Regions from separate parts of the Streptosporangium amethystogenes subsp. fukuiense genome, predicted to be linked through region 3. Evidence: riboswitches for the same ligand, from Rfam matches in the RefSeq annotation. Region 3 holds a riboswitch; each other region holds the start of a gene.
What was found. Region 3 has a riboswitch for cobalamin ahead of cobN (cobaltochelatase subunit CobN). Riboswitches for the same ligand answer to the same signal wherever they lie in the genome.
Positions count from the first base shown of each region.

Region 1: linked by a shared signal. The riboswitch ahead of ACFQVD_RS04095 (ribonucleoside-diphosphate reductase subunit alpha) and the one ahead of cobN (cobaltochelatase subunit CobN) in region 3 are both predicted to bind cobalamin.
Region 2: linked by a shared signal. The riboswitch ahead of bluB (5,6-dimethylbenzimidazole synthase) and the one ahead of cobN (cobaltochelatase subunit CobN) in region 3 are both predicted to bind cobalamin.

Region 1 covers NZ_JBHTEE010000001.1:962,279-969,001, forward strand. The annotation lists gene ACFQVD_RS04075 (N-acetylmuramoyl-L-alanine amidase) at 1-467, opposite strand, end outside; gene ACFQVD_RS04080 (hypothetical protein) at 621-896, shown strand; gene glmS (glutamine--fructose-6-phosphate transaminase (isomerizing)) at 920-2,728, shown strand; gene ACFQVD_RS04090 (tripartite tricarboxylate transporter substrate-binding protein) at 2,855-3,877, shown strand; cobalamin riboswitch at 3,882-4,083, shown strand; gene ACFQVD_RS04095 (ribonucleoside-diphosphate reductase subunit alpha) at 4,200-6,425, shown strand; gene ACFQVD_RS04100 (ribonucleotide-diphosphate reductase subunit beta) at 6,501-6,723, shown strand, end outside.
Region 2 covers NZ_JBHTEE010000001.1:2,092,328-2,099,050, forward strand. The annotation lists gene ACFQVD_RS08960 (hypothetical protein) at 1-495, opposite strand, end outside; gene ACFQVD_RS08965 (hypothetical protein) at 880-1,026, shown strand; gene bluB (5,6-dimethylbenzimidazole synthase) at 1,400-2,044, opposite strand; cobalamin riboswitch at 2,075-2,273, opposite strand; gene ACFQVD_RS08975 (hypothetical protein) at 2,580-3,083, shown strand; gene ACFQVD_RS08980 (hypothetical protein) at 3,116-4,015, shown strand; gene ACFQVD_RS08985 (hypothetical protein) at 4,055-5,404, shown strand; partial or broken gene ACFQVD_RS08990 (Tn3 family transposase) at 5,793-6,152, shown strand; gene ACFQVD_RS08995 (acyl-CoA desaturase) at 6,296-6,723, opposite strand, start outside.
Region 3 covers NZ_JBHTEE010000001.1:3,798,839-3,805,561, forward strand. The annotation lists gene ACFQVD_RS16000 (precorrin-2 C(20)-methyltransferase) at 1-1,194, opposite strand, end outside; gene ACFQVD_RS16005 (precorrin-8X methylmutase) at 1,476-2,102, opposite strand; gene ACFQVD_RS16010 (precorrin-3B synthase) at 2,099-3,520, opposite strand; cobalamin riboswitch at 3,535-3,736, shown strand; gene cobN (cobaltochelatase subunit CobN) at 3,772-6,723, shown strand, end outside.

The DNA.
Region 1 (6,723 bases), 2.8 Mb from region 3:
GAGGCCCGTCGCAGGGTGTCCCGGGGTGGCGCCGCCGCGGTGGTCGGAAGGGCGATCACGCGTGGCCGGGTCTCGTCGCCGCGCGGGTCCTCGCCGACACCGTGGGGCCGACCCGGCCTGGCCCGGCCGTCGACCAGATGCATCGGGCCGTAACCGGCGGAGACGCTGGGCAGCCCGCGGTGGCCCTCCCAGCGGGACTCCAGGTAGGAGACCGCGAGCAGCACGCTCTCCGGTACCCCGTACGTCCGCGCCGCCTTCGCGAAGGCGGCCTGTCTGCCGGACCGCGCACCCGTCCCCGCCGATGACGACGGGCCGGCGACAGCGCCGGGGGAGGCCGCGGCCGTGGCGGGTGCCGGGCGCTTCCGGGGCCAGGTCGGCCGATCCCCCGGGTACGCCGCCTGTGCCGGGACGGCCGAGACCAGTACGGCGAGAGCGGTGACGACGGTGATCCCCGGCAGACGGCGCATGATGGTTCCTCCCCCTCTGATGGCTACTTAGAGTTATCAGAGATTGCCGATTGTCGCGCGTTGTGGCGGGGTTGCGGCATTGTGGAGATTCTCTGCCCGAAATCGGGCAGAAAACTTGGTGTGCTCTCTCCCGGATGCGTATGGTCCTGCTCTGTGCCCACGACACGGCATCCGTATGAGGATCTGATCACTCACCTGACCCGGACGAGCGCGCTCGGCCCGGGGGAGGCGGCGCGAGTCGTCGCCGATGTGCTGGCCTACTTCTCCGAACCCGTTGAGGATTTCGTCAGGCGGCGTCACGCGGAGCTCAAGGGGAGAGGGCTGGTCAATGACGAGATCTTCCCCAGGCTGATCGCCGAGCTGGCGGTACGCCGTGTCGCCGCACCTGAACTCTCCCTGCGTCAGCTGCGCCGGATTGTCTACGGATAAGGAACGGTTACATGTGTGGAATCGTGGCCTATGTAGGGCCCAAGGACGCGGCACCCATCCTGCTGGAGGGTCTGCAGCGTCTTGAATACCGAGGTTACGACTCGGCCGGGGTGGTGGTCTCCAACAAGGGCCTGAAGATGCGCAAGGTCAAAGGCAGGGTGGCCGACCTGGCGGCGGTCGTGCCCGCGCGGTTCAAGGGCGGGCTGGGCATCGGCCACACCCGCTGGGCCACCCACGGCGCGCCCAGCGACGTCAACGCCCATCCTCATCTGTCCGGCGACGAGCGCATCGCCGTCGTGCACAACGGCATCATCGAGAACGCCGACGAGCTGCGCGCCAAGCTGGAGGCCGACGGCGCGATCTTCCTGTCGGAGACCGACACCGAGGTGCTCTCGCACCTGATCGCTCGTACGGTCAAGGAGTCCGACTCTCTGGAGGAGGCCGTCCGGACCGCGCTCAAGCGGGTCGTCGGCACGTACGGCATCGCGGTGATCGACTCCGAGCGCCCCGGTGAGGTGGTGGTGGCCCGCAACGGGAGCCCCATCGTGCTGGGCATCGGGGAGAAGGAGATGTTCGCCGCCTCCGACGTCGCCGCGCTGGTCCGCTACACCCGCCAGGTGGTCCACCTGGAGGACGGCGAGATCGCCGTGCTCAAGGCGGACGGGTTCAACACCTTCGCCAGCGACGCGCGGGAGACGGCCAAGGAGACGCTGACCGTCGACTGGGAGGCGGGGCACTACGACACGGGCGGCTACGAGCACTACCTGCTCAAGGAGATCTCCGAGCAGCCCGACACCGTGGCCAGGACGCTTCGCGGGCGTCTGGACGACCGCTTCCACATCGCCCACCTGGGCGGCCTCAACATGGACGCGCGGGAGACCCGCTCATTCCGTCGGGTGAAGATCATCGGCTGTGGTTCCGCGTACTACTCGGGCCAGATCGGCGCGCAGCTCATCGAGGAGCTGGCGCGCATCCCGGCCGACGCGGAGCCGGCCAGCGAGTTCCGCTACCGCAGCCCGGTGGTGGAGGCGGACACCCTGTACGTGGCGATCAGCCAGTCGGGGGAGACCTATGACACCCTCGCCGCCGTCCAGGAGCTCAAGCGCAAGGGCGGCCGGGTGCTCGGCATCGTCAACACCGTGGGCAGCGCGATCGCCCGCGAGTGCGACGGCGGCGTCTACCTGCACGCGGGTCCCGAGGTCTCGGTGGCGAGCACGAAGGCGTTCACCTCGACCGCCGTGGCCTTCGCGCTGCTCGCGCTGCACCTCGGCCGGGTGCGGGACCTGTCTCCCGCCGACGGCCGCCGGATCTGCGAGGGCCTGCGGAGGCTGCCGGACCAGATCAAGGAGATCCTGGCGCTGGAGCCGCAGCTCCAGGAGCTGGCGAAGAAGTACGCCGAGGCGCCGAGCATGATGTTCGTAGGCCGGGTCCGGGGGTATCCGGTGGCCCGCGAGGGCGCACAGAAGCTCAAGGAGATCTCCTACGTGCACGCCGAGGCGTACCCGGCCAGCGAGCTCAAGCACGGGCCGCTGGCGCTGATCGGCCCGGACATGCCGACCGTGGCGATCGTCCCCGACGACGAGCTGCTGGACAAGAACCTCACCACGCTGGGTGAGATCCGCGCCCGGGGCGGCCGGGTGCTCATGGTCGGTCACCGCGCGGTGGACCTCAAGCTGGCCGACGACTGCGTGGTGGTGCCCAGGAACGAGATCGAGCTGGACCCGATCCTGCTGTCGATCCCGCTTCAGCTCTTCGCCTACCACGCCGCCGTGGCGCTGGGGCGGGACGTCGACAAGCCCCGCAACCTGGCCAAGAGCGTCACGGTGGAGTGAGAGGGCTCCCGGGGCGGCCGCCGACGGTGGTCGCCCCGGCCGGGGGCGCGGCGACCCCCGACTGGTAACAGATAGCGATAAGGCGGTAACCTATGGTATAGGGGGTTCTTGGGGGAAGGGGCGCTTATGCGCCGTAGGAGGTTTTTCGCGCTGGTCGCGGGTGCCATGGTCGTCGCGGGCTGCGACCTGAACGGTGACTCCGCCGACTCGGCCGTGGGCCGCCTGAGCATCCTCGAACCCACCGCCGACGGCCACGGCTGGGACGGGATCGCGGGCAGGCTCGCCTCCGTCCTGGTCCTGTCGGGGCTGGCACGCTCCGCCATGGCCGTCGAGCGGCCGGGGCCCCTGGGTTCCGTCCCGCGTGACGCGTTCGGCGCCGTGCGCGGCTCGTTCGCGCGCGAGGGCAGGCTGCTCGTCGCCGCGATGCCGATGGTGACGGCCGCGGAGATCGCCAACACCGCCGCGGTGGTGGACGCCACCACCCCCCTCGCCCGCCTGGTCGGCGACTGGACGGTCCTGGTCGTCCCCTCGGACTCCCGGCTGCGCACCTTCGAGGACTTCGCCGCGGAGCTGCGCCGCACCCCGGCGGCGCTGACGGTCGGCGGCCGGCCGGAGGGCGGTTCCGACCACGTGCTCTACGGCATGATCGGCAAGTGCCTCGGGGTGGACACCCGGTTGCTGGAGTACGCGGGGTTCCACGGTGCCGAGGACGCGGCCGAGGCGCTCCAGGTCGGACGGGTCGCGGCCCTGCTGGGGTCGGCCCGCGCCCTGCGACCCGAGATCGCCGCGGGCCGCCTGCGTCCCCTGGTGGTCTCCTCGGGCAGCCGGCTCGACGGGATCGACGCGCCGACGCTCCTGGAGGTCGAGGTCCGGCTGGAGTACAGCGACTGGTGCGGCCTGCTGGGACCCAAGGGCATGGGCCAGGCGGACCGGGACGCCGCGATCGCCCTGTGTGACAGGATCGACGCCGCGCCGCGCTGGCGCGCCCTGTGCGCGGCCAATGGATGGAGCCGGGTCTACCTCAGCGGTGACGAGTTCCGTCAGTGGCTCTTCACCGAGACGGCCCGCACCCGCGGGGTGCTCCACGAGCTCGGACTGCTGAAGTCTTCCGACACAACTTGTTGGGGTAGTTGCGTCAGACGCCCCTAGATGTAGGATCCTGCTCGTTGCTGGTTCGCCCCGGGAGGGGCGAGGCAAGAGGGAACCCGGTGAGATTCCGGGACTGCCCCGCAGCGGTGAACGGGAACGAAAGCCGTCATGTGAGCACTGGGTGAACCATGCCCGGGAAGCGACGGCCGGTAGGCACGCGCAGGGCGCCCGTGAGTCCGAAGACCTGCCGGTGACGTGATTGTCCAGGGCCTCGTGGGAGGGCCCGCGGAACGAGGCGGTCCGGCGTGCCCGGGATCGCTCGCGGACGCGTGCCCCTCCGGCGGAGCCACAGGGGGAAGTTCGAGCGAGCGAGGGACACCACGTGACACAGGTATTGGCGGAGACGGCGGCGGAGAGCGCGGGGAACGCGCCGGTCGATCGCAGGCAGGCCATCGACGAGGCCGCCGCCCGAGTGATCACCGACCCCGAGAACTCCAAAGTCGCCGCCGCGCTGCTGGCCGAGCTGATCGCCGACGAGGCCGCCGAGCACGGCGTCCGCGGCTTCTCCGAGTCGGTCGCCGCGACGCACGAGGCGGGGTTGATCGCCGACGGGCTCGCGGAGTTCGTGGCCGCCCATGCCGGGGTCCTGGACGCGCTCATCGAGCCGGACGCCGACGCCAGATTCGAGTACTTCGGGCTGCGTACCGTCTACGACCGCTACCTGCTGCGTCACCCGCGCACCCGCAAGGTGCTGGAGCGCCCGCAGCACTTCTTCCTCCGGGTGGCCTGCGGCCTGTCCGAGACCGTCGAGGAGGCCGCCGAGCTGTACGCGCTCATGGCCACCCTGTCCTACCTGCCCAGCTCGCCCACGCTGTTCAACTCAGGCTCGCGCAGACCCCAGCTCTCCTCGTGCTTCCTGCTCGACTCGCCCCGCGACGAGCTGGAGGCCATCTACGAGCGCTACGGGCAGGTCGCGCGGCTGTCGAAGTACGCCGGGGGCATCGGGATCGCCTGGAGCCGGATCCGCTCGCGGGGCTCGCTGATCCGCGGTACCAACGGCCATTCCAACGGCATCGTGCCCTGGCTGCGCACCCTGGACGCGAGCGTCGCCGCGGTCAACCAGGGCGGCCGCCGCAAGGGCGCGGCCTGCGTCTACCTGGAGCCCTGGCACGCCGACGTCGAGGAGTTCCTCGAACTGCGCGACAACACCGGCGAGGAGGCCCGCCGCACGCACAACCTGAACCTGGCCAACTGGATCCCCGACGAGTTCATGCGCCGGGTCGAGGCCGACGGTGTGTGGTCACTGTTCGACCCCAAGGAGGTCCCGCACCTCACCGACCTGTACGGCGCCGCGTTCGACGACGCCTACCGGGCCGCCGAGGCCGAGGGCCGGTTCACCGCGCAGCTCCCCGCCCGCACCCTGTACGGCCGGATGATGCGCACACTCGCGCAGACCGGCAACGGCTGGATGACCTTCAAGGACGCGGCCAACCGGACCTCCAACCAGACGGCCAGGCCCCAGAACGTCATCCATCTGTCGAACCTCTGTACCGAGATCCTTGAGGTCACCAGCGACGCCGAGACCGCGGTCTGCAACCTCGGCTCGATCAACCTGGCCGCCCACCTGTCTCCGGGTTCCGAAGAGGGGATCGACTGGGCGCGGCTGCGTGCGACGGTCCGCACCGCCGTGCGGTTCCTCGACCGCACCATCGACCTGGGCTTCTACCCGACCCCCGAGGCGAGGGCCGCCAACCGGAAGTGGCGTCCGATCGGGCTCGGCCTGATGGGCCTGGCCGACGTGCTGTTCGCGCTGCGACTGCCCTTCGACTCGCCGCGCGCGCTGGAGCTGTCCACCCGGATCTCCGAGGAGATCGCGCTCGCCGCCTACCGGACCTCCTCGGACCTGGCCGTCGAGCGTGGCCGCCATCCCTCGTACGAGGAGACCAGGGCCGCCGCCGGGGTGCTCCACCCCGACCACTACGGGGCCGCGACGTCGGCCGCGTGGACGGAGCTTCGGGAGCGGATCGCCGGAACGGGGCTGCGTAACTCGCTGATGATCGCGATCGCGCCCACGGCCACGATCGCCTCCATCGCCGGTTGCTACGAGTGCATCGAGCCGCAGGTCTCCAACATCTTCAAGCGCGAGACCCTCTCGGGTGAGTTCCTCCAGGTCAACCGCTATCTCGTCGCCGACCTGCGGGCCCGGGGGCTGTGGACCTCGCGGATCCGTGACGCGATCAAGCGCGCCGACGGCTCCGTCCAGGACATTCCCGAGATCCCCGCCGACCTGAGGCTGCTCTACCGGACCGCCTGGGAGCTGCCGCAGAAGGCGCTGATCGACCTGGCCGCCGCGCGCACCCCGTACATCGACCAGTCGCAGTCGCTGAACCTGTTCATGGCCACGCCGACCATCGGCAAGCTCTCCTCGATGTACGCCTACGCCTGGAAGTCGGGCCTGAAGACCACCTACTACCTGCGCTCGCGCCCGGCCACCCGGATCGCGCAGGCCACCGTGGCGGCACCGGCGGCCGGGGAGGTCCCCGTCCTCGACCCCGAGGCCGTCGCCTGCTCCCTGGAGAACCCCGAGTACTGCGACGCCTGCCAGTAGACCTGCCGGCGGCCCGTCCAAGGGCACCCCGTCCCTCCCAGCCACCCCTCGGCCACCCCGAAAGGCGTTCTCCCGATGTTGCTCGACCCCGGCATGGATCTCACCCTGCGGCCGATGCGCTACCCCGAGTTCTACGAGCGCTACCGGGCCGCGATCCGCAACACCTGGACCGTCGAGGAGGTGGATCTCGCCTCCGACCTGGCGGACCTGGCGAGGATGACCTCCGAGGAGCGTCACCTGATCAACCGCCTCGTGGCGTTCTTCGCCACCGGCGACTCGATCGTGGCCAACAACCTCG
Region 2 (6,723 bases), 1.7 Mb from region 3:
CCCGTGCCACCCCCAGCGATCGAAATCGGCCACGTCACTGATCGCATCGCCCTCCCGAGGGCGGCGGCCACACTCCTCGGCGCCGCGCCGGGTCGCCGCGACCAAGCGGCTCGCCTGATCGGGTGAAGTGATCCAGAACCGTACCTCCAGCGGATCGGCCACCTCCGGAGCGTGCAGCTCGCCGGTGTAGGCGGGCACGCCCTCAGGCGGCAGCCGCGCCTCGATGCCCTGCTTCTGCTCCGGCCAGCACCAGTGCAGGAGGGGCGTGTCCAGGCTCATCGCGAAGGGGGCGAAGGTGAGGTCCGGCAAGAAGCTCTCGAAGACCTCGTCGTCCAGACGGTCCCGCAGTCGCTCGGCGATCTCCTCGGCCGAGGCCGCCGCGTCCGCGGGCATCGGCAGCGCAGGCATCTTCAACTGGTCGAAGCCACCCAGGGTGAACAACAAAGTGGCGGCCGCAGCCGCGATGCGCAGCCCAGGACGCCTGGAAAGATCCACAACGGACATGATGCCGTACACCCGGCCAAGTTCACCGGAAAGCGATCAAGGAGCTCTTTCCGACCTGGCCCGCTCCTCCCGAACGTGTCCCCGGCCGCCAAGTAGCGGCACGGCTCTGTTTTCGGAAGTGCCGAGCTGGGCTTTCACCCTTGCGTTATGTGTGTTCTCCGAAGCAGTGGTCATTTCCGCTTGGGGTCGCTTCCGAGAAAACGATCTTCTTAGAAGCCCGATGACCCGCGCACATAGACCTACTTTGGGGCTGGGGCCGTGTTCGGGAGAAGCACGCCATCTACGGTCGCAACCCCGACGGGCGATCGTCACGGCCTCGCCACGATCCCTCGAAGTCGGGGACATGGCCGGGGTCCGCGAGTCAGGGGCGGGGCCATGCGAGAGGTGACCTTGCCGGGTGGTCCTTTGGGCGGGGCGACGGTACCCGGGCCGATGGTGCTGGCGGACGAGGCGTTGGAGACCGGGGCGTTGGAGACCGGGGCGTACATGGTCGTCCCCGGTGAGGAGCGTCGGGCGGTGTAGGAGCCGCTCCAGGACGCCGATCCCTGGATCTGGCACTACCGCGGAATGCTGTCGCTCTGACGTTGCTGGGTTGGGCGGCCCCGGTGAGCGGGACCGAGCGCGCGTGGCGGCGGCGGCCGGGACCGGCCTCCAGGCCGGTCCCGGCCGCGCGGCGGGCCGCGCGGCCGTGGGGCCGCCCCTTGACCCCTATGGGGGTCCCCGTAGTAATCGCGGAAAATACAACGGATATGGGTCTGCCTGCGTAGATAGAGCTTGACCCGCCATCCACATGATCATGTTGCCAAGGAGTCTCCGCAGATCAGCGGCGACATCGTTGGATTCACAGCAATTACTACCGGAACCCCTTGTAGATGGTGGCGTCAGGTTGGGTGAGTTAACGGTGGCCGAGGCCGCTCGTCCCCCATTGGTCGTGATGGATGGCGGCGGCCAGCGGGCGCCGTCGCCGCCATCCGTGCCGTTCCAGATCAGGGGCCTCTTCGAGGTGGGTGACGGGACCGAGACACAGCCACGCGACCGGACGGATCTGAACGGGGATACCGAGCAGGTCCCGCACAAAAGGCTCACGGTAGAACGACACCCAGCCGATGCCGAGCCGTTCGGCGGTCGCGGCCAGCCACAGGTTCTGGATGGCCAGGCACACCGAGTACAGGCCGGCGTCGGCGATGGCGTGGCGGCCGAGCACCGCGGGACCGCCCCTGTCCTGGTCATAGGTGACCACGACGGACAGCGTCGACTCGCGCACCCCGTCGATCTTGATCTGGGCGAACCGCCGGGCGGCCTCGTCATCGAGGGTGGCGGCGAAGGTCGCCCGCTCGTGCTGGACGTGGTCGTGGAAGGCGCTGCGGATCTCGGCGTCGCGCACCACGACGAAGTCCCACGGCTGGGACAGCCCGACGCTGGGGGCGGCGTGAGCCGCCGACAGCACGCGGTGCAGCACCTCGTCCGGCACGGGTCCGCCGGTGAACTGGCCTCGCACGTCGCGGCGGCGGTGAATGACATCGTAAAGCTGGCTGTTCATGGGCAGGCTCCCGCTGCGTCGTGCCCCTGGCGGGGCGATGGGCGCGAGGCCGGTCTTCGGACTCCCGGATCAACGCCTGACCGCCCGCCTTCCCAGCCCTTACGAGCCAGTGGCTGTGCTTCGCACGTGGACGGCGGCTTCCCGGTCACCGCGGCGGGCCCGTGCCGGAATCACACCGGCTTCCCGATTCTCCTCGCGACCGCAAGGCACCTCGCAACAGTTCGCCGAGAGTACGATAGTTGATCACCTCACCGCTTGCGATTGTGGCCGGGCCGGGCCGGGTCCTTGACCCCTATAAGAACAATTCGGCAACTCGCTCCAAGAGATCGTTGTCAGGTCTCATGATCTGCGCGACAGATCGTGCTCAGGATCTGTGTGACACTTCGCCGAGTGCTGGCGGACTGGAAAGCGGCGACGCCTCTGATCAGGGACACGCCAGGCGTGGCAATCTTGCTTTGCGTATTCGGATCGCTACTTTTTGCATGCGTCTCGTTGATGCGCGCACCCTGATTCGTTTGTCCGCAGGAAGAGGAACATGCACCACATCCGCATATCTGGCTTCTTCGTCATGCTCACCTCGGCATTGGCAATCGCCTGCGCCCCTGTCCCCGCGGCCATGGCCGTCACCTCCCCCGTGCTTCAGGCGGATCCTCCCAAGGAGGAAACCTGCCCCAACGGGCAGCCGAAACCGTGCGGCGCCCAGGAGGAACGCGGCGGCGTCGACGCCGACCGAGAAGAGACCAAGAAGGACACGGCCAAGGCCAAGGAGGACATCGCCGAGGCCAAGAAGAAGGTGGAGGAATGCCCTCCGACCTCCAAGCAGTGCATGGAGAACCTCATCGGCGACGGCGGCCAGCAGCGCAAGGACCTCGACGACACCCGGCAGGCGCTGGCCAACTTCCGGCCCGCACCCTCAGACAACGCCGCATCCGCCATCGCCGAAGCGTGTGACGAGTTCGCCGCGGGCCTGCCTGCCGCACTGCGCAACTCCCCTGACTTCTCCCAGCTGACCGGTGTCTGCGAGCTGATGAACCCATGACCGCCGTGAACTCTCCTCTTCGTTGGACACCGATGGTTTTCACCGCCGTCCTGGTCGCGCTCGTTCCGGCGACCGCCTTGGCCACCCCCGCACCCGGTGTGCCCGACGTTCCTGTCGCCCGGGCCTTCGACGGCGACAAGCCGCTGCCATCAGTGGACGAGGCGGTCAGGCGGTGCGCGGAAAATCCCGGCGCCTGCCGCTTCCGTATCGACTCACAGGCTTCCGGTGAGTACTACAGTGCCGTGAAGTCCCTGGGCAACGCGGTCATCAACTGCACCAAGGACCCGATCACCGTGGAACGCCAGGTCACCTTGCGTACCGGCAGCACAGATAACCTCGGTGGTGAGATAACCGGCAACATCTCGGTCGAGGGGCAGGTCAACGCCTCCGGCGAGGTCTCCGCAGGGGTGTCGGGAGAAGGTAGCGGGACCTTCACCACACCCAACACCCAGCAAGGGCCATACGCGGCGTTCAGTGCCAAAGGAGGGGCGAACGGCAGCGGAAAGCTGGCGGGCTCGCTCGGCGCCAAGGGCGCCTTCGAGGGCGCCTTCAAGCTCCACTACCAGCGCAGCTGGACCACCGAGAACACCGAGGCGACCCAGTACACCACCACCGTCCGCTCGGGCGACGCCCTGGTTTTTGGGGCCAGCTCCGCCATGCAGCGGGTCGCGGGAAAGATCACCATCGGCGGCCTGCAGGTGCGCAACGTCACGGTCGACGGCCCCTCGACCGTGAACACCAGCACCTTCGTCGCCGACACCTTCACCGTGCCGGGCGACACCTGCGACCGGTTGCGGCCCGCGAGCAAGACCGCCGTGGAAGACACCGTCAATCGCGGATTCCGCAGGGCTGATCGCTCAACGATCCTTCCCGCGCTGCCGCAAGGCGCGCGGCTGAGGCAATGCACCGTGCTCGCCGCCGGGCGTTCCTGACCGCCCCGCCTGAGCACCCCTTTTTTCGTGGAGATCATCATGACGTCACCACACACTCCCGTCAGGGCCGCCGTCGCCGGCGCACTGTTGTTGGGCCTGGGCCTGGCGGCACAGCCCGCACACGCCACCCAGCTCGCCCCTGCCGCAGCATCCGCGCAGACCACAGGGCCCGATACCAAGCCAGTCACCGTCATCAACGGCGACTTCGCCCTGCCCGCCTTCACCGGCACCGGCCCGAACTGGGCAGCTGTCCAGGGCTGGTCTGTCGGCTCGACCAATGGAGCCGGCACATCCTACGGCGTCGCCCGCTACGCAGGCACCGTCTCAGGCCACCCCGACGGCAAGACGGCCGTCATGCTTCGCCTGCCGAACGCCACCACCCACTCCTTCAAGCAGCGGCTGCGCGGTGTGCGCGCGGGCGCCCAGGTCACCGTCACCTTCGACGACAGCCCCGGTGTGGCCGCCGCCTGCACCCCGGCGGCCCTTACCCAGGGCCAGGCCTACACCGTCGAGGGCGACGGCGGCCAGGCCGGCGCCCGGACCACCGCCCCGGACCCGGACAAGAAACCCAACGTCCTGGGCACCGGTGTCTGGCGCACCGGCCAGACCTACACCTTCACCGCCAGCGAGCACGAGCCGCTGCTCACCTTCACCTCCCAAGTACCCGCCACCGACAACGCCAGAGGCGACTGCGGCCCCCTGATCGCCAATGTGCGGGCGGCCCAGATCCCGCCACCGGTGGACAAGACCATCCCGAAGAGCGCGCTGCCGGCCTCCCAGGCCTTCTACGGCAACGACCGCAGGCCGGTCGCCGACGCCGTCAACCACTGCGCGAGCGCGCCCGGCACCTGCTCCTTCACCCCGCAGGAGGCCTACTCCTACACCTACTACGAGCCTGCGAAGGCCAACGGCGACACCTACATCAACTGCACCCGCAACGCCCTGACCCGCACCCGTCCCGTCACCGTCGCGGGGCGCTCCTACGGAGACCTGCCCACCAAGGCCGGACTACCGGGCAGCGCGGGCGCGGCCAGCTCCATGGCCCAACAGTTCGCCGCCGGGGCTGGAACGGCTCCCAGCTGGTCCACCTCCATCACCCACAACGTCACCGAAGTCGCCCAGCCCGCCGAGGCCTCATGGGTGGAAACCCAAGCCGGACGCCGCCGTACCGAGGGCTGGTTCACCACCAGCCCGGCTCCCGCCGACCCCCACACCGAGTGGCGCCTGTACACCGTCCTGGACTACCCCGCCACCGAGCTGTCCGACCGCCTCTACCAGCGCACCGGTCCGATGACCGGCTCCGAGAAGCAGCGCTGCCAGTCCAACCGCCCCACCGCCACCACTCCAGTCGGCGCCGATGCCCCCGCGGGTTTCGAACGCGCCCACTGAGACGGGGCATGACGAGCATCCGAACGAAAAGTCCCGTTAAGGGGGCGTAAGCCGGAAAGAGGCAACAGCCGGTGCCACGCGGTCTGTCCTGCCGCTCGGCGAGGGCGGATTTCGGCGGTCTGCTGCCGAACGGGCCACGAGACCGAATCGGCAAGGGAACCAATGTGGAAGCGTTGACGGCCCGGGACTCCTATAGCTCCGGCGAGCCGCCACTCAGTTGATCAGTGGGTGCGGGGGCGGGGCGCCAGCACTTCGGTGACCTTGGCGATGGCCTCAGCTCCGGGTTTGACCTGGGGTGATGCCGTTAGGTGACCGGACAGAGTCCATGTTCTGTCCTGTGCGCCGACCGCCATTGCCCTTTTCCGACTTACTTGGTCTGCCCCCCAAGCAGTTGTCGGTCCAGGAGTCCCGGCACCGGCTGGCCCGCAAGATCTGCCACGGCAACGCCGGGAAGATCCGGCAGGCCTACCGGGAAGGCCAGGAAGACCAGCTGGCCGCCCTCGGGCTCGTGCTCAACGCCGTGGTGTTGTGGAACTCCCGCTACCTGAGCGCGATCATCGACCAGCTGCGCGCTCAAGGCGTGCCGGTCAAGGACGCCGACGTGGCCCGGCTGTCCCCGCTCGGCCATGCCCATCTCAACTGCCTGGGCCGCTACGCTATCGCCTCCTCCGCACCCGCCGGGGACCTTCGGCCGCTCGGCGAGGCAGCGCTGCCCGAGGCCGTCGTGGTGGACGAGGACGGGGTGTGAGCCGCCTTCCTCGGCGGTCCTCTCCTTCACATCCGAAGGAGTGCATGTGCCGTCCATGTCCTAGCATCGAAGGATCCGGCACCCGTGGGTGTCTGCCGACCGTGACCTCTGCCGATCAGCGCACGTCAATACACGACAGCCGGTTACGCGCGGTCACCGGCTCCGCCGGGGCGGCGGGCGCTGGTGTGCAGGGTGTGTTTGCCGGCCACCGCGCGATGGTGCTGGAGGAAATCGGGGGCCTGCCAGTGCACGTTGGTGGCCCAGCCCAGGCGTTCGAACAAGCGAATCAGCGCGGCGGAGGGGTCGATCTGGTCGGCGGCGCGGCCGTGCCGGGCGCAGTCGGGCTGACTGTGGTGGCCGTTGTGCCAGCTTTCCCCGAAGGACAGCAAAGCCAGCGGCCACAGGTCGGTGGAGCGGTCGTGGCGGCGGGTTGTGTACGGCCGCTCACCGATCACGTGGCACAGGGAGTTGACGCTCCAGGTCACGTGCTGCAGCAGGGCGATGCGGACCAGGCCGGCCCAGATGAACGCGGTCAGCCCGCCGTAGAGGGTGCCGCTGATCGCCCAGCCCG
Region 3 (6,723 bases):
GAGCAGGTCGGACAGCGACAGCACGCAGAAGTCGTGGCCCAGCGGGGCCCCGGCGCGACTGGCCACCGCCTGGGCGGCGGTCAGGCCGGGCAGCACGCGTACCTCGACATCGGCGAACCTCGGCTCGGACGCGACCTCGAGCACCGCGCTGGCCATGGCGAACACCCCCGGATCACCCGAGGAGACCACGGCCACCCGCGATCCGGCGGCGGCCAGCCCCAGCGCGTGCGCGGCGCGCTCGGCCTCGACCCGGTTGTCCGTGGGGTGGCGGCGCTGGCGCGGGTTGGGCGGCACCCGATCGAGGTAGGGGCCGTAGCCGATCAGCTCGTCGGCCCGGGCGAGGGCGTCCTGCGCCTCGGGGGTCAGCCACGGCCGCCCGGCGGGGCCGAGTCCCACCACGACGACCTCGCCGCGCCGCTCGTCTCCGGCCTGCTCCTCGCGGTCGGCCGCGGCCTTCGCGGAGAACGGCGTGAGCGGGCTGGGCAGCAGCGCGAGGGAGAAGTAGGGGACCGACTCGGGGTCGACGTCCGCCAGCGGCTCGATGCGCTGCTTGCCGGTGGTGGCCCGCTCGACGTACCAGGCGTCGTCGAGACGACCGGCCTCGGCGAAGGCGGCGCGGACCTTCTCGAAGGTCCTGCCGAGTTTCAGCACCGCGGCCGAGTCTGCGGCGGCCAGCCGCTCGGCCAGCACGTCCGCCGGGAGCGTGCCGGGCAGCACGGTCAGCGTCTCGTCCCGTTCGACCAGCGGGCGGCCGAGCACCGCGGCGGCCCCGCTGACCGAGGTCACTCCCGGCACCACCTCGGTCGGGTACCGGTGCGCGAGCCGCTTGTGCATGTGCATGTAGGAGCCGTAGAAGAGCGGGTCGCCCTCGCAGAGCACCACTACGTCGCGTCCGGCGTCCAGGTGCGCGGCCAGCCGCACGGCGCAGTCGGCGTAGAAGTCGTCGAGCGCGCCCTGGTATCCGCCGGGGTGGTCGGTGGTCTCGGTGGTCACCGGGTAGATCAGCGCCTCCTCGACCTGGTCTCCCCGCAGGTAGGGCAGGGCCACCGACCTGGCGATGCTCCGCCCGTGCCGGGCGCTGTGGTAGGCGATCACGTCGGCCGCACCGAGCAGCCTGGCCGCCTTCACCGTCACCAGCTCCGGGTCTCCCGGCCCCAGCCCGACCCCGTACAGGCACCCGAGATCCCCGCTCAACCCGCTCACTCCCCCTCACCCGCGACCGCGTTGACGACAGCCGCCGCCATCGCGAGCCCGACCCCGTACCGGCACCCGAGATCCCCGCTCAACCCGCTCACTCCCCCTCACCCGCGACCGCGTTGACGACAGCCGCCGCCATCGCGAGCCCGACCCCGTACCGGCACCCGAGATCCCCGCTCAACCCGCTCACTCCCCCTCACCCGCGACCGCGTTGACGACAGCCGCCGCCATCGCGAGCCCGACCCCGTACCGGCACCCGAGATCCCCGCTCAACCCGCTCACTCCTCCTCACTCGCGACCGCGTTGACCGCGGCCGCCGCCATCGCGCTGCCGCCCCTGCGCCCGTGCACCACCAGGTGGTCGAGTCCGGCCGGGTGCTCGGCCAGGGCCAGCTTCGACTCCGCGGCCCCGATGAAGCCGACCGGCACGCCCAGCACCGCCGCCGGGCGTCCGGCCCCCTCCTCGACCAGTTCGAGCAGGCGGAACAGTGCGGTCGGCGCGTTGCCGATCGCGACCACCGCGCCGTCGAGCCGGTCGCGCCACAACTCCAGCGCCGCGGCGCTGCGGGTGGTGCCCAGCCGCAGCGCCAGCTCCGGCACCCGCGGGTCGCCGAGCGTGCAGATCACCTCGTTCGCCTTCGGCAGCCGCCGCCTGGTGACGCCGGAGGCGACCATCATGGCGTCGCACAGCACGGGCGCGCCGTCGCGCAGCGCCCCGCGCGCCGCCGTGACGACTCCCGGCGACCACGCGAGGTCGTTGACGAGGTCGACCATGCCGCAGGCGTGCACCATGCGGACCGCGACCTGTGCGACGCCCGGCGGCATGCCGCCGAGGTCCGTCTCCGCGCGGATGGTGGCGAAGGAGCGGCGGTAGATCTCCGCTCCGTCCCTGATGTAGTCGATCACTTTCCCTCTCTGGTCGCCGCCACCGCGGCGCTCGTCTGCTCGGCGTCGGCGAACGTACGGCTCACGCCGTCCGCCTCGACGCGGTATCCGTCTCCGGTCGCGACCACGTCCACGACCTGGCCGCGCGGGCGTCCGCATCGCCGCTCGCAGCCCGACCAGTGCACGGGAAGCGCACGGGTGCGGCTCCGCGGGGGGCGGACGCCGTCAGGACCGCCCGCACCGGACTCGGAGCCGGTGCCGCCGTTCGCGTGCACACCCGCGTGGACGTCGGCGTGGACGTCGGCGAGGGCCTTCGCGCATCCGGGCCGGCCGACGCAGGCGGTCAGGCCCAGCCACGGTGACGCCGGGTCGCCGACCAGGCCCGCGTCCGCGAGCGCCGCCCGCCGGCCGTCGACCTCCCGCGGCGGCAGGTCGGGGACGACGATCGTCCGCCACGGCGTCACCCGGACCTCTCCCCCGCCGTGCTCGGCCGCCCGGGCGAGCGCCTCCAGCTGGGCCGCCGTGAGCCGCCCGAGCGCGGCGAGAACGGTGAGGGCCGATCTTCCGTCACGCTGTGCGAGGACCCCGACCGTGCCTCCCCCCGCCGTCCGCGCCCGTCGTACGGCGGGGGCGGACAGCCGGAGAGCCGGCTCCGTCCCGAGAACGCGGGCCGAGACCCGTCCTGGACCGTCGGTCAGCTCGGCGAGCCGCCACGCGCCCGACCCCTGCTCGGCGCGCTCGGCCAGGAACGCCTCGGCGACCGCGAGCATGCCGGTGACGGCGGAGGAGACGGGTGCGCGCAGCCCCCGGTCGGCACCGGCGAGCAGCAGCGCCACCTCGGAGACGTCGTCCACCGAGGCGTCCACCGGTTCGACCGGCAGCAGTGTGACGTCCGCGCCGAGGGCCGCCATGTCGCCCGAGCCGTCGTCGAGCGCGAAGAGGAACCGGCCGGGCAGGTCGGCGAGCACGGGCCGGGCGCGGAGTTCCCCGTCCAGCCGGGACACGAGCGGACGGACGTCGAGCAGGCTCGCGGGTGCCCGCCCGGCCAGGGGTGAGGCCACGATGTTGCGTACCAGCTCATGCGTGGCCGACGGCAGCAGCCCGGCGGCGGCCAGCCGCACGGCGAGGTCGGATGCCGGGGAAGGCCGCCGAGCGTCGTCCGGAACGCGCGCGTCGCCGGGTGCCGGACGCACGGCGGGAAGGGGCTCGCCGTCCTGCGGCGGGAGGCCGCGCACCTGGAGGTTCGCCCGGGAGGTCAGCTCGATCACGCCGGATCCGAGCTCCCGGGCGGCGGCGGCGACCACGCGGAGCTGACCCGCCGTGAGCGCCCCGCCTGGAATCCTGATCCGTGCCAGGCCGCCGTCGGCCGCGGCGTGCACCTGGAGCGCTCCGGGACACGCGTCGGCCCGGGTTCTTCCGGGAGGGTCGGTTATTGACACGCAGTGGATGGTAGCTCCCATTTCTTTACGGATGTCCGCCTGGCATAGTGTGACCTAGGCGACGGCGCAGGGAGGAAGCCGGTGTGAAACCGGCGCGGTCCCGCCACTGTAACCGGGGAGCGAACCCCACCGAAGGCCACGGTCCGGCAACGGACGGGAAGGCCGGGGTGAGCGTTGATCCGGGAGCCAGGAGACTCCTGCCGTCGCGATGACGACGACCCGGGGCGAGGACCCCGAGGGAGGACTTCCGCATGCGTTCCGTGCCGCCCACCCCACGATCGGCCGCACCGCCCGCGCCACCCGCCGTCCTGCTGCTGTCGACCTCCGACACCGACCTGCTCAGCGCGCGGACGAGCGGCGCGAACTACCGGCTCGGCAACCCGGCGCGGCTGTCCGCCGAGGACCTGCCCGCGCTGACCGAGGGCACGGACCTCGTGGTCGTGCGGCTGCTCGGCGGCCGGCGGGCATGGCAGGACGGGCTGGACGCGCTGCTCGCCGACCGGCGGCCCGTCGTGATCCTCGGTGGCGAACAGGCCCCCGACGCCGAGCTGATGGAGCTGTCCACGGTGCCCGGCGGGGTCTGCGCCGAGGCGCACGCCTACCTCGCGCACGGCGGTCCGGCGAACCTGGCCCAGTTGCACGCCTTCCTCTCCGACACGGCGCTGCTCACCGGGTACGGCTTCGCACCGCCCGCGCCCACCCCGGGCTGGGGCCCCCTCGAACGTGTCGCGCGACGCACCGAGGGCCCCGTCATCGGAGTGCTCTACTACCGCGCGCACCACGTCGCGGGCAACACCGCCTTCGTCGAGACGCTCTGCCTGGCCATCGAGGAGGCGGGCGGCCAGGCCCTGCCCGTCTACTGCGGTTCCCTGCGCAGCGCCGAGCCCGGCCTGTTCGACACGCTCCGGGCCGCGGACGCCCTGGTGGTCACCGTGCTCGCCGCCGGGGGCACCCGTCCGGCGACCGCCTCGGCGGGCGGGGACGACTCCGCGTGGGACGTCGGCGCGCTCGCCGAGCTGGACGTGCCGATCCTGCAGGGCCTCTGCCTGACCACGGGAAGGGACGCCTGGCGGGAGAACGACGACGGCCTGTCCCCGCTCGACGCGGCCTCCCAGGTGGCGATCCCCGAGTTCGACGGGCGGATCATCACCGTGCCGTTCTCCTTCAAGGAGGTCGACGACGAGGGTCTGACCGTGTACGTGGCCGATCCCGAGCGGGCCTCGCGGGTGGCCGGCATCGCGGTACGGCACGGTCTGCTCCGGCACGTCAGGGCACCGGAACGGCGAATCGCGGTGATGCTGTCGGCGTACCCGACCAAGCACTCCAGGATCGGCAACGCGGTCGGCCTGGACACACCGGCCAGCGTGGTCAGGCTGCTCACGGCCATGACGGAGGCCGGGTACGACCTCGGAGACGGTTTCCCCGGCGTGGCGGAACTGGACGGCGACGCGCTGATCCACGCGCTGATCGCGGCGGGCGGCCAGGACCGGAACTGGCTCACCGAGGAGCAACTGGCCGCGAACCCGGTGCGGATCCCGGCCGCGCGCTACCGGGCGTGGTTCGAGACGCTGCCCGAGGACCTGCGGCACGGCGTCGAGGCGCACTGGGGGCCGCCGCCGGGCGAGTCGTTCGTCGACCGGAGCCGCGATCCGGACGGCGAGATCGTGCTGGCCGCGCTGCGCGCGGGCAACCTCGTGGTGATGGTCCAGCCGCCGCGCGGCTTCGGGGAGAACCCGGTCGCCATCTACCACGACCCCGACCTGCCGCCGAGCCACCACTACCTGGCCGCCTACCGGTGGCTGGCCGACGACTTCGGCGCGCACGCGATCGTGCACGTCGGCAAGCACGGCAACCTGGAGTGGCTGCCCGGCAAGTCGGCGGGGATGTCGGCCTCCTGCGGCCCCGACGCGGCGCTCGGTGACCTGCCGCTGGTCTACCCGTTCCTGGTCAACGACCCCGGTGAGGGCACGCAGGCCAAGCGGCGGGCGCACGCCGTACTGGTCGACCATCTGGTGCCGCCGATGGCCCGTGCGGAGACCTACGGCGACATCGCCCGGCTGGAGCAGCTGCTGGACGAGCACGCCTCGATCGCGGCCATGGACCCGGCCAAGCTGCCCGCCGTCCGGGCGCAGATCTGGACGCTGATCCAGGCCGCCAGGCTCGACCACGACCTGGGCGTCGACGACCGGCCGCAGGACAGCGGGTTCGACGACTTCCTGCTGCACGTCGACGGATGGCTCTGCGAGGTCAAGGACGTCCAGATCCGCGACGGCCTGCACGTGCTCGGCGACGCCCCCGAGGGGAAGGCCCGCGTCGACCTCGTGCTGGCCATGCTCCGCGCCCGCCAGATCTGGGCCGGTCAGGAGGCACTCCCCGGCCTGCGTGAGGCCCTCGGCCTGGCCGAGGACGGCGGCGCCGCGAGGGTGAGCGTGGACGAGGCCGAGTCGCTGGCCCGCGCCCTCGTCGAGGGCATGGAGGAGCGCGGCTGGGATCCGTTCGCCGTCTCCCCCGTCACCGCGTCCGTCCTGGCCGGCGGGGGTGACCGCGGCTCCGGGGTCCTGGCCGCCGTGGAGAAGGTGCTCGGGTTCGCGGCCGGGGAGATCGTGCCCCGGCTCGCCAGGACCACGGACGAGATCGGCGCGGTGCTGCACGCGCTCGACGGCGGTTACGTCCCCGCCGGGCCGAGCGGGTCGCCGCTGCGCGGGCTGGTCAACGTGCTGCCGACCGGGCGGAACTTCTACTCCGTCGATCCCCGGGCGGTGCCCAGCAGGCTGGCGTGGGAGACCGGGCAGGCCATGGCCGACTCCCTGCTGGAGCGGTACCGCTCCGACACCGGTGAGTGGCCGCGCTCCGTCGGGCTGTCGGTCTGGGGCACCAGTGCCATGCGCACGGCGGGCGACGACGTGGCGGAGGTGCTCGCGCTGCTCGGCGTGCGGCCGGTCTGGGATGAGGCGTCCCGCCGGGTCAGCGGCCTCGAACCGGTCCCGCTCGCCGAACTCGGCCGGCCCAGGATCGACGTGACCGTCCGGATCAGCGGGTTCTTCAGGGACGCCTTCCCGCACGTCGTCACCATGCTGGACGACGCGGTACGGCTGGTCGCGGGCCTCGCGGAGACCGCCGAGGAGAACTACGTGCGGGCGCACGCCGACGCCGACCTGGCCGCGCACGGTGACGAGCGGCGGGCCACCCTGCGGATCTTCGGC